Regions from separate parts of the Castellaniella sp. UC4447_H14 genome, predicted to be linked through region 1. Evidence: predicted binding sites of a transcription regulator. Region 1 holds the regulator's gene; each other region holds the start of a gene.
What was found. The regulator HrcA, encoded in region 1, represses chaperone genes, less so after heat shock. The targets are predictions, from matches to a motif close to TTAGCACTCNNNNNNNNNGAGTGCTAA.
Positions count from the first base shown of each region.

Region 1 (2,268 bases):
GCCTGCATGTCGAAATGCACGCTCGCGCCCGATTCGACGCGGCCCAGCGCCAGGATGGTGATGCTGAGCACGCTGTCCGCCGGGAGGGTAATGGGCCGGTTGGACAGTGTCTGGGGTGCCACCGGGACCAGTACCAGGGCGGGAACCTGCGGATGCAGGATCGGTCCGCCCGCCGACAGCGCGTAGGCGGTGGAGCCGGTCGGCGTCGCAATGATCAGGCCGTCGGCCCGCTGGCTGTGCATGAAGGCGCCGTTGCATTCCACGCGCAGTTCGATCATGCCGCCGCGCCCCGCGCGGTTGATGATGACGTCATTCAGCGCCATGCCCGAGAAGATCTGTTGACCCCCGCGCATGACCCGGCCTTCCAGCAGGATGCGCTCGTCCTGGACGAAGGCGCCGTTCAGCACGCTGGTGATGGCCTCGGCCGCGCTGTTCAGCGGGATGTCGGTGATGAAGCCCAGGCGCCCGTGGTTGATGCCGATCATCGGCACGTCCGTGGTGGCCAGTTGGCGCGCGGCCGCCAGCATGGTGCCGTCGCCGCCCATGATCACCGCCAGATCCGCGCGCGTGCCGATCTGCTGGAAACTGGCCTGTTCGAAATCGGTCACGCCGGTGCGGTGACCGGTTTCGGCCTCGATGAGGACCGTGCATCCGGCGCTTTGCAGGACATTGCCCAGCCGCCGCAAGGGTGCGTCCATGCCGCTGTCCTGGTGCCGACCGACCAAGGCGACCGTGTGAAAGTGCATGGGGAGGGGTACCTCGAGCAAATGATGGAATAATAGGGGACTATCCGATTATAGGGGGATGGTTGCAGCCTTGTCGGGGTCGCCGCGCTGCAAATATCCTGCACAGTGGATGAACGGTCATGGATGATAGAGCCAAGGCATTGCTCAAGGCGCTGGTGGAGCGTTACATCGCGGACGGACAGCCGGTGGGTTCGCGCACCCTGTCGAAAGTCTTCGATCTGTCGCCTGCCACCATCCGCAACGTCATGTCGGATCTCGAGGACCTCGGGCTGATTCATAGTCCGCACACGTCGTCCGGCCGGATCCCCACGCCCCGCGGCTATCGGCTGTTCGTCGATAGTCTTCTGACGGTGCGGCCTTACGAACTCAGCCCGGATTTGCAAATCGCCGATTGCCTGCCGGCGGCCGAACCGGGGCGCGCGGTGATGGCGGCGGCGTCGCTGTTGTCCAATCTGTCGCAATTCGCGGGCGTGGTGCTGACCCCCAAGCGGACACAGGTCTTCCGGCATATCGAATTCATCCGCCTGTCGGACAAGCGCGTGCTGCTCATCATCGTGACGCCCAATGGCGATGTGCAGAACCGCATTCTGTTCGTCCCGCGCGAGTACACCGAAGTGGAGCTCCTCGAGGCCTCCAATTTCTTCAATCATCACTTTTCGGGCCGGTCCTTCCATGAAGTGCGGATCGCGCTGGCCGCGGAACTGGCCTCGCTGCGGTCCGACATCTCGCGTCTCATGCAGCAGGCGGTGGAAGCGGGCATCGGCACGCCGGACACGGTCGACGAATCGGTGGTCATTTCCGGCGAAGGCAAATTGCTGGACATTTCGGAGATGACGGCTGACATGGCGCGGTTGCGGCGGCTGTTTGCGCTGTTCGAGCAGAAGACGGACCTGCTGCACCTGCTGGACGTCTCCAGCCAGGCCCAGGGCGTTCAGATCTATATTGGCGGGGATTCACGCCTGGTGCCGCTCGAAGACGTGTCCGTGATCACCGCACCCTACAAGGTCGACGGCCAGGTGGTGGGAACGCTGGGAGTGATCGGTCCGACCCGCATGGCGTACGAGCGCGTCATTCCCATCGTGGATATCACCGCCCGCATGCTGTCCAATGCGCTGGGGCATGCGGCTTCCTGACGGGGTGGCTGCTGGATTCCTGCCGGTGCGTCATGTTTTTCCCCCTCTTTTGAATCGTGAGTCTATCAATTCATGAATCGCTTCTTGCCGGAGCCTGCCGATCCGCAGGCGCTGAATCCGGATGGGCCTGCGCCCGAGCGCGGGCCGCTGGGCGTGATGCTGGTGAATCTGGGCACCCCCGATGCCGCCACCCCGGCTGCCGTGCGCCGCTATCTGGCCGAGTTCCTGTCCGACCCGCGCGTGGTGGAATTGCCGCGTTGGCTCTGGCAGATCATTCTGCGTCTGTTCGTCCTCACGCGGCGTCCCGCCGTCATCGCGCCCAAATATCAATCCATCTGGATGGCGCGCGGGTCGCCCCTGATGGTGCACGGCGAGGATCTGCGCGATGC
Region 1 covers NZ_CM129666.1:141,181-143,448, forward strand. Annotated here, with positions in the region: gene ACVCMJ_RS00685 (NAD kinase) at 1-746, opposite strand, end outside; gene hrcA (heat-inducible transcriptional repressor HrcA) at 866-1,879, shown strand; gene hemH (ferrochelatase) at 1,952-2,268, shown strand, end outside.

Region 2 (2,268 bases), 1.5 Mb from region 1:
CTGCCAGTTTGGCAACGCGTTCCTGCAGCTTTTCACGGTCGTAGTCGGAAGTCGCTTCCTCGATTTGCGTGCGGATTTGCTTGACACGCGCTTCGATGTTCTTTGGCTCGCCGGCACCGTCGATGATAGTGCTGTTTTCCTTGGCCACTTCGATGCGCTTGGCCTGGCCCAGCAGTTCCAGCGTGGCTTTTTCCAGCGACAGACCGGTTTCTTCGGAAATCACCGTGCCGCCCGTCAGGATGGCGATGTCTTCCAGCATGGCCTTGCGGCGGTCGCCGAAGCCCGGCGCCTTGACGGCGGTGGTCTTCAGGATGCCACGGATGTTGTTCACGACCAGCGTGGCCAGGGCTTCGCCTTCCACGTCTTCCGCCACGATCAGCAGCGGGCGGCTGGACTTGGCAACCTGTTCCAGCACCGGCAGCAGATCACGGATGTTGCTGATCTTCTTGTCGAAAATCAGGATGTACGGATCTTCCAGGATGGCGACTTGCTTGTCCGGGTTGTTGATGAAGTAGGGCGACAGGTAGCCGCGATCGAATTGCATGCCTTCGACCACGTCCAGTTCGTTTTCCAGCGACTTGCCGTCTTCGACGGTGATCACGCCTTCCTTGCCGACCTTGTCCATCGCGTTGGCGATGATTTCGCCCACGGACACGTCGCTATTGGCCGAGATGGAGCCGACTTGCGCGATGGCTTTGCTGGTGGTGCAGGGCTTGGAGAGCTTGTGCAGCTCATCCACGGCCACGGCCACGGCCTTGTCGATGCCGCGCTTCAGATCCATGGGGCTGATGCCGGCGGCCACGTACTTCAGGCCTTCTTCGACGATCGACTGGGCGAGCACGGTGGCGGTGGTGGTACCGTCGCCGGCGTTATCGGAGGTCTTGGAGGCGACTTCCTTCACCAGTTGGGCACCGATGTTTTCGAACTTGTCTTTCAGTTCGATTTCCTTGGCGACGGATACACCGTCCTTGGTCACCGTCGGGGCGCCGAAGGAGCGGTCCAGCACCACGTTCCGACCCTTCGGGCCCATGGTGGTCTTGACGGCGTTCGCCAGGATGTTGACACCGCGCACGATGCGGGCGCGGGCGTCGTCACCAAAATAGACTTGCTTTGCAGCCATGTTGAAATTCCTTGGTTTAAGCGGTTCAGAGGATTACTGGATCACGGCGAAGACTTCTTCTTCGCGGATGACCAGGACTTCGTCGCCATCGACCTTCACGGACTGGCCGGCGTACTTGCCGAACAGAACCTTGTCGCCGACTTTCAGATCCATCGGGATCAGCTTGCCGTCTTCGGTCTTCTTGCCCGGGCCGACGGCCAGGACCTCGCCTTGATCGGGCTTCTCGGCCGCGCTGTCGGGGATCACGATACCCGAGGCGGTGGTGCGCTCGTTGTCCAGACGCTTGATGATCACGCGATCATGCAAAGGACGCAGTGCCATGGAGGAACTCCTGTACTTGAATAATGGGATGGACACGAGGGTTGAGCCGCTGTTAGCACTCAACCCTATCGAGTGCTAATTATAAGGATGATCCACGGGATTTCAAGGGGGGCCGGGGGGGCTTCCGCATTGCGGGGCGCCCCAGGCGGAAGGCTGGCTGTCGTTGGCCGTCAGTTGGCGCCCGATATCTCGGCCAGACACGCGTCCGGGCCGCCCGGCACGACCCGGATGCTGCAGGCGAGCATGAGATTCAGCGGAAGGCCGAAGTCCTCCACCTGGAGGCCTTGTTCGTCGACCAGCCGCCCGTCTGGATTCACCCGGTGGGTCACTCGATCGACGATTGCGCGGGCGTCCTCCAGGTAGCCCCACACGGGTTTGCCCAAGGCCGCAGCGTAGCCTACTTCGAATACCGTACCCGAATCCGGCTCCGCGCCGCGAAAGGGGTTGAGATTGGCCATGACAATATCCGCGCGGCGGATAAGCGCGAGGTTGGCCTGGCAGATCCAGGCGGCAGCTTGTGGCTTGGACAGCCCGGGAGGCAAGGCATTGTCCAGGGGATACAGGCCTTCGAGGCCAAACCGTCTGCAGGCGGCCTTGAGGGATTCGCCATAGGGAATAGCATCGGGACGGAAGACGTCCGGGCCGGCAAGATAGACGGATGTCATGATTTCTCCTCAGGGGGTACGACATGGCCCTGCGCTCGCTGGCGCGGACCGGCTGGCGGCTGCAGGGGCAGCAACAGGCGCTGATGGCCGTTCTTTTAGCACCCGTCAGGCCGCAAGCCCTATAAAATAAAGCGGTGCCGATCTCTTGGTCGCGCACCGCGG
Region 2 covers NZ_CM129666.1:1,862,253-1,864,520, reverse strand. Annotated here, with positions in the region: gene groL (chaperonin GroEL) at 1-1,120, opposite strand, end outside; gene ACVCMJ_RS08940 (co-chaperone GroES) at 1,154-1,441, opposite strand; gene ACVCMJ_RS08935 (nucleoside 2-deoxyribosyltransferase) at 1,612-2,106, opposite strand.
Region 2: ACVCMJ_RS08940 (co-chaperone GroES) is a predicted target of HrcA. The motif match lies at 1,494-1,520, and genes of this name have one in related genera.

Region 3 (2,268 bases), 690 kb from region 1:
TATGCGGTCTGGAAGTCCGGTGCCTGGCCGTCCAATGCCGTGCGCAGCTTCTTCAGCGCGGCCGCCTCGATCTGGCGAACACGCTCGGCCGAGATCCCATATTCGGCCGCCAGCTCGTGCAGCGTGCTGCCCTCGTCAGCCAACCAGCGCGCCCGCATGATGCGCTGTGAGCGGGCATCCAGCGACTGCAGCGCCTGCTCCAGACGCTCCCCTTGCAGCGCATCCATGCCGCGCCGCGCCAGAACCTGGGCCGGCTCGTGCGACGGATCCGCGATCCAGGACGCCGGAGCAAAGCGGTCTTCATCGTCGGCTGGCGCATCCAGGGCATATTCGCCGCCGGACATGCGCACTTCCATCTCGGCGACGTCCTCCGGGCGCACGTTCAGCTCTTGCGCGATATCCGCGGTCTGGGCGGTCCCCAGGCTGCCCCCGTCCGGGCGCATGCGGCGCAAGTTGAAAAACAGCTTGCGCTGCGCCTTGGTCGTCGCGATTTTCACCAGCCGCCAGTTACGAATCACGTATTCGTGAATCTCGGCACGAATCCAGTACACGGCAAACGATACCAGCCGCACCCCGCGATCGGGATCGAATCGGCGCACTGCCTTCATCAAGCCGATGTTGCCTTCCTGGATCAGGTCCGCATGCGGCAGGCCATAGCCCAGATACTGGCGGGCGATCGACACCACCAGACGCAAATGGGAGAGAATCAGTTCCCGCGCGGCATCCAGGTCATTCTCGTCGCGCAAGCGGTGCCCCAGGCTGGTTTCCTGGTCACCCGTCAACATGGGGAGGCGATTCACCGCGCCGATGTAGGCTTCGATGGAGCCTAATGCACCGGGATTGGAGATGGCCAGCGCGAGTTGGGCCGGCGCCAATGCCATGGATGACGAAGCATGGGTCATAGAGTCAGGATCCTCCTCAGAATTCTACGATGATGTTAGCACTCCATGATGGCGAGTGCTAATGCCGGGCTGCCGCCTGATACAGATGGCATCGCAAACGCCGTCCGGGCAGCGCCCTCTGCGATCGATGCGCCCGCGGCTCCCGCCCTGCACAGGCCAGGCGTCGCGCACCCCGAATTCGAATGAGCCAGAGAGCACACCCGTTGGACGGTTCCGAAGCGGAAAAGTTCGGGCACCGGGTCCTTCTCCGGCCGCCGTGCTGCGCCCCCGCCCGGTGCCGTGCCCTCAGGGCAACTCCAGCTCGGTGACCAGCGGTGCGTGGTCGGACAAACGCTTCCATGGGGCACCGTGCAAGACCCGTGCCCGCCGCACCGCAAAGCCTCGCTGATAAATGCGATCCAGCCGCAGCCATGGAAAAACGGAGGGAAACGTCCGTGGCGGCGGCGTCAAACGGGCCTGGCCATTGACGCCCAGGGCCGGGACCATGACCCTAGGCTGCCCCGGCAACCAGGACAGACGCTCGCGCAAGCGCGCCACCGTCCGCCGCAGGCGGTAGATTTCGTCCACACCCTGGGGAGCCAGGGCAAAGACTTCGGACAGTCCCAACTGTTCCACGAACAGCGGCGCAAGCCGATTGGTCCAGTCATTGAAGTCCCCTGCAATGAGCAGAGGTTCCTGATCCGGCACCAGCCGCCGGATACGCTCCGCCAGGGCGCGCACCTGGCGTGTCCGGCCACCGGCCAACAACCCCAGATGGACCACCATGCAGTGGATCTGCACATCTCCGACCTGAACGACGCTGTGCAACAGCCCGCGCTGCTCAAGCCGGTGGTCCGAAATATCCTGGTTTTCGTGGAAGACGATGGGGTAGCGCGACAGCAGCGCATTGCCGTGATCCGTCTGGGCCCGGACGGCGTTGCAGCCGTAGACCGCGTTCAGATGCAGGGCCGCCGCCAGCGATTCATGCTGCGCGTCCAGGCTGCCGTGGATCTGATTGCGGCCCTGGACTTCCTGCAAGAACAGCAGGTCGGGCCGCAAGCCATAGAGCCCCAACCGCAGATCGGCCAGCGATTCCCTCCCGCCGGTCGCGGAGCGGCCCTTGTGGATGTTGTAGCTGACGACCCGCAAGATGGGCACGGGAAACCTCCTATTTGGCCTCCGTCTGGCGCAGGCGGATATGCAGTTCCCGCAATTGCTTTTCGTCCACCGGAGACGGCGCATGCGTGAGCAGATCTTGGGCGCGCTGCGTCTTCGGGAAAGCAATCACGTCGCGGATCGAATCGGCACCGGCCATGAGCGTGACCAGACGATCCAGGCCGAAAGCCAGGCCGCCGTGCGGCGGAGCCCCGTATTGCAAGGCGTCCAG
Region 3 covers NZ_CM129666.1:2,706,707-2,708,974, reverse strand. Annotated here, with positions in the region: gene rpoH (RNA polymerase sigma factor RpoH) at 1-902, opposite strand, end outside; gene ACVCMJ_RS13050 (endonuclease/exonuclease/phosphatase family protein) at 1,188-2,039, opposite strand; gene aspS (aspartate--tRNA ligase) at 2,050-2,268, opposite strand, start outside.
Region 3: rpoH (RNA polymerase sigma factor RpoH) is a predicted target of HrcA. The motif match lies at 938-964, and genes of this name have one in related genera.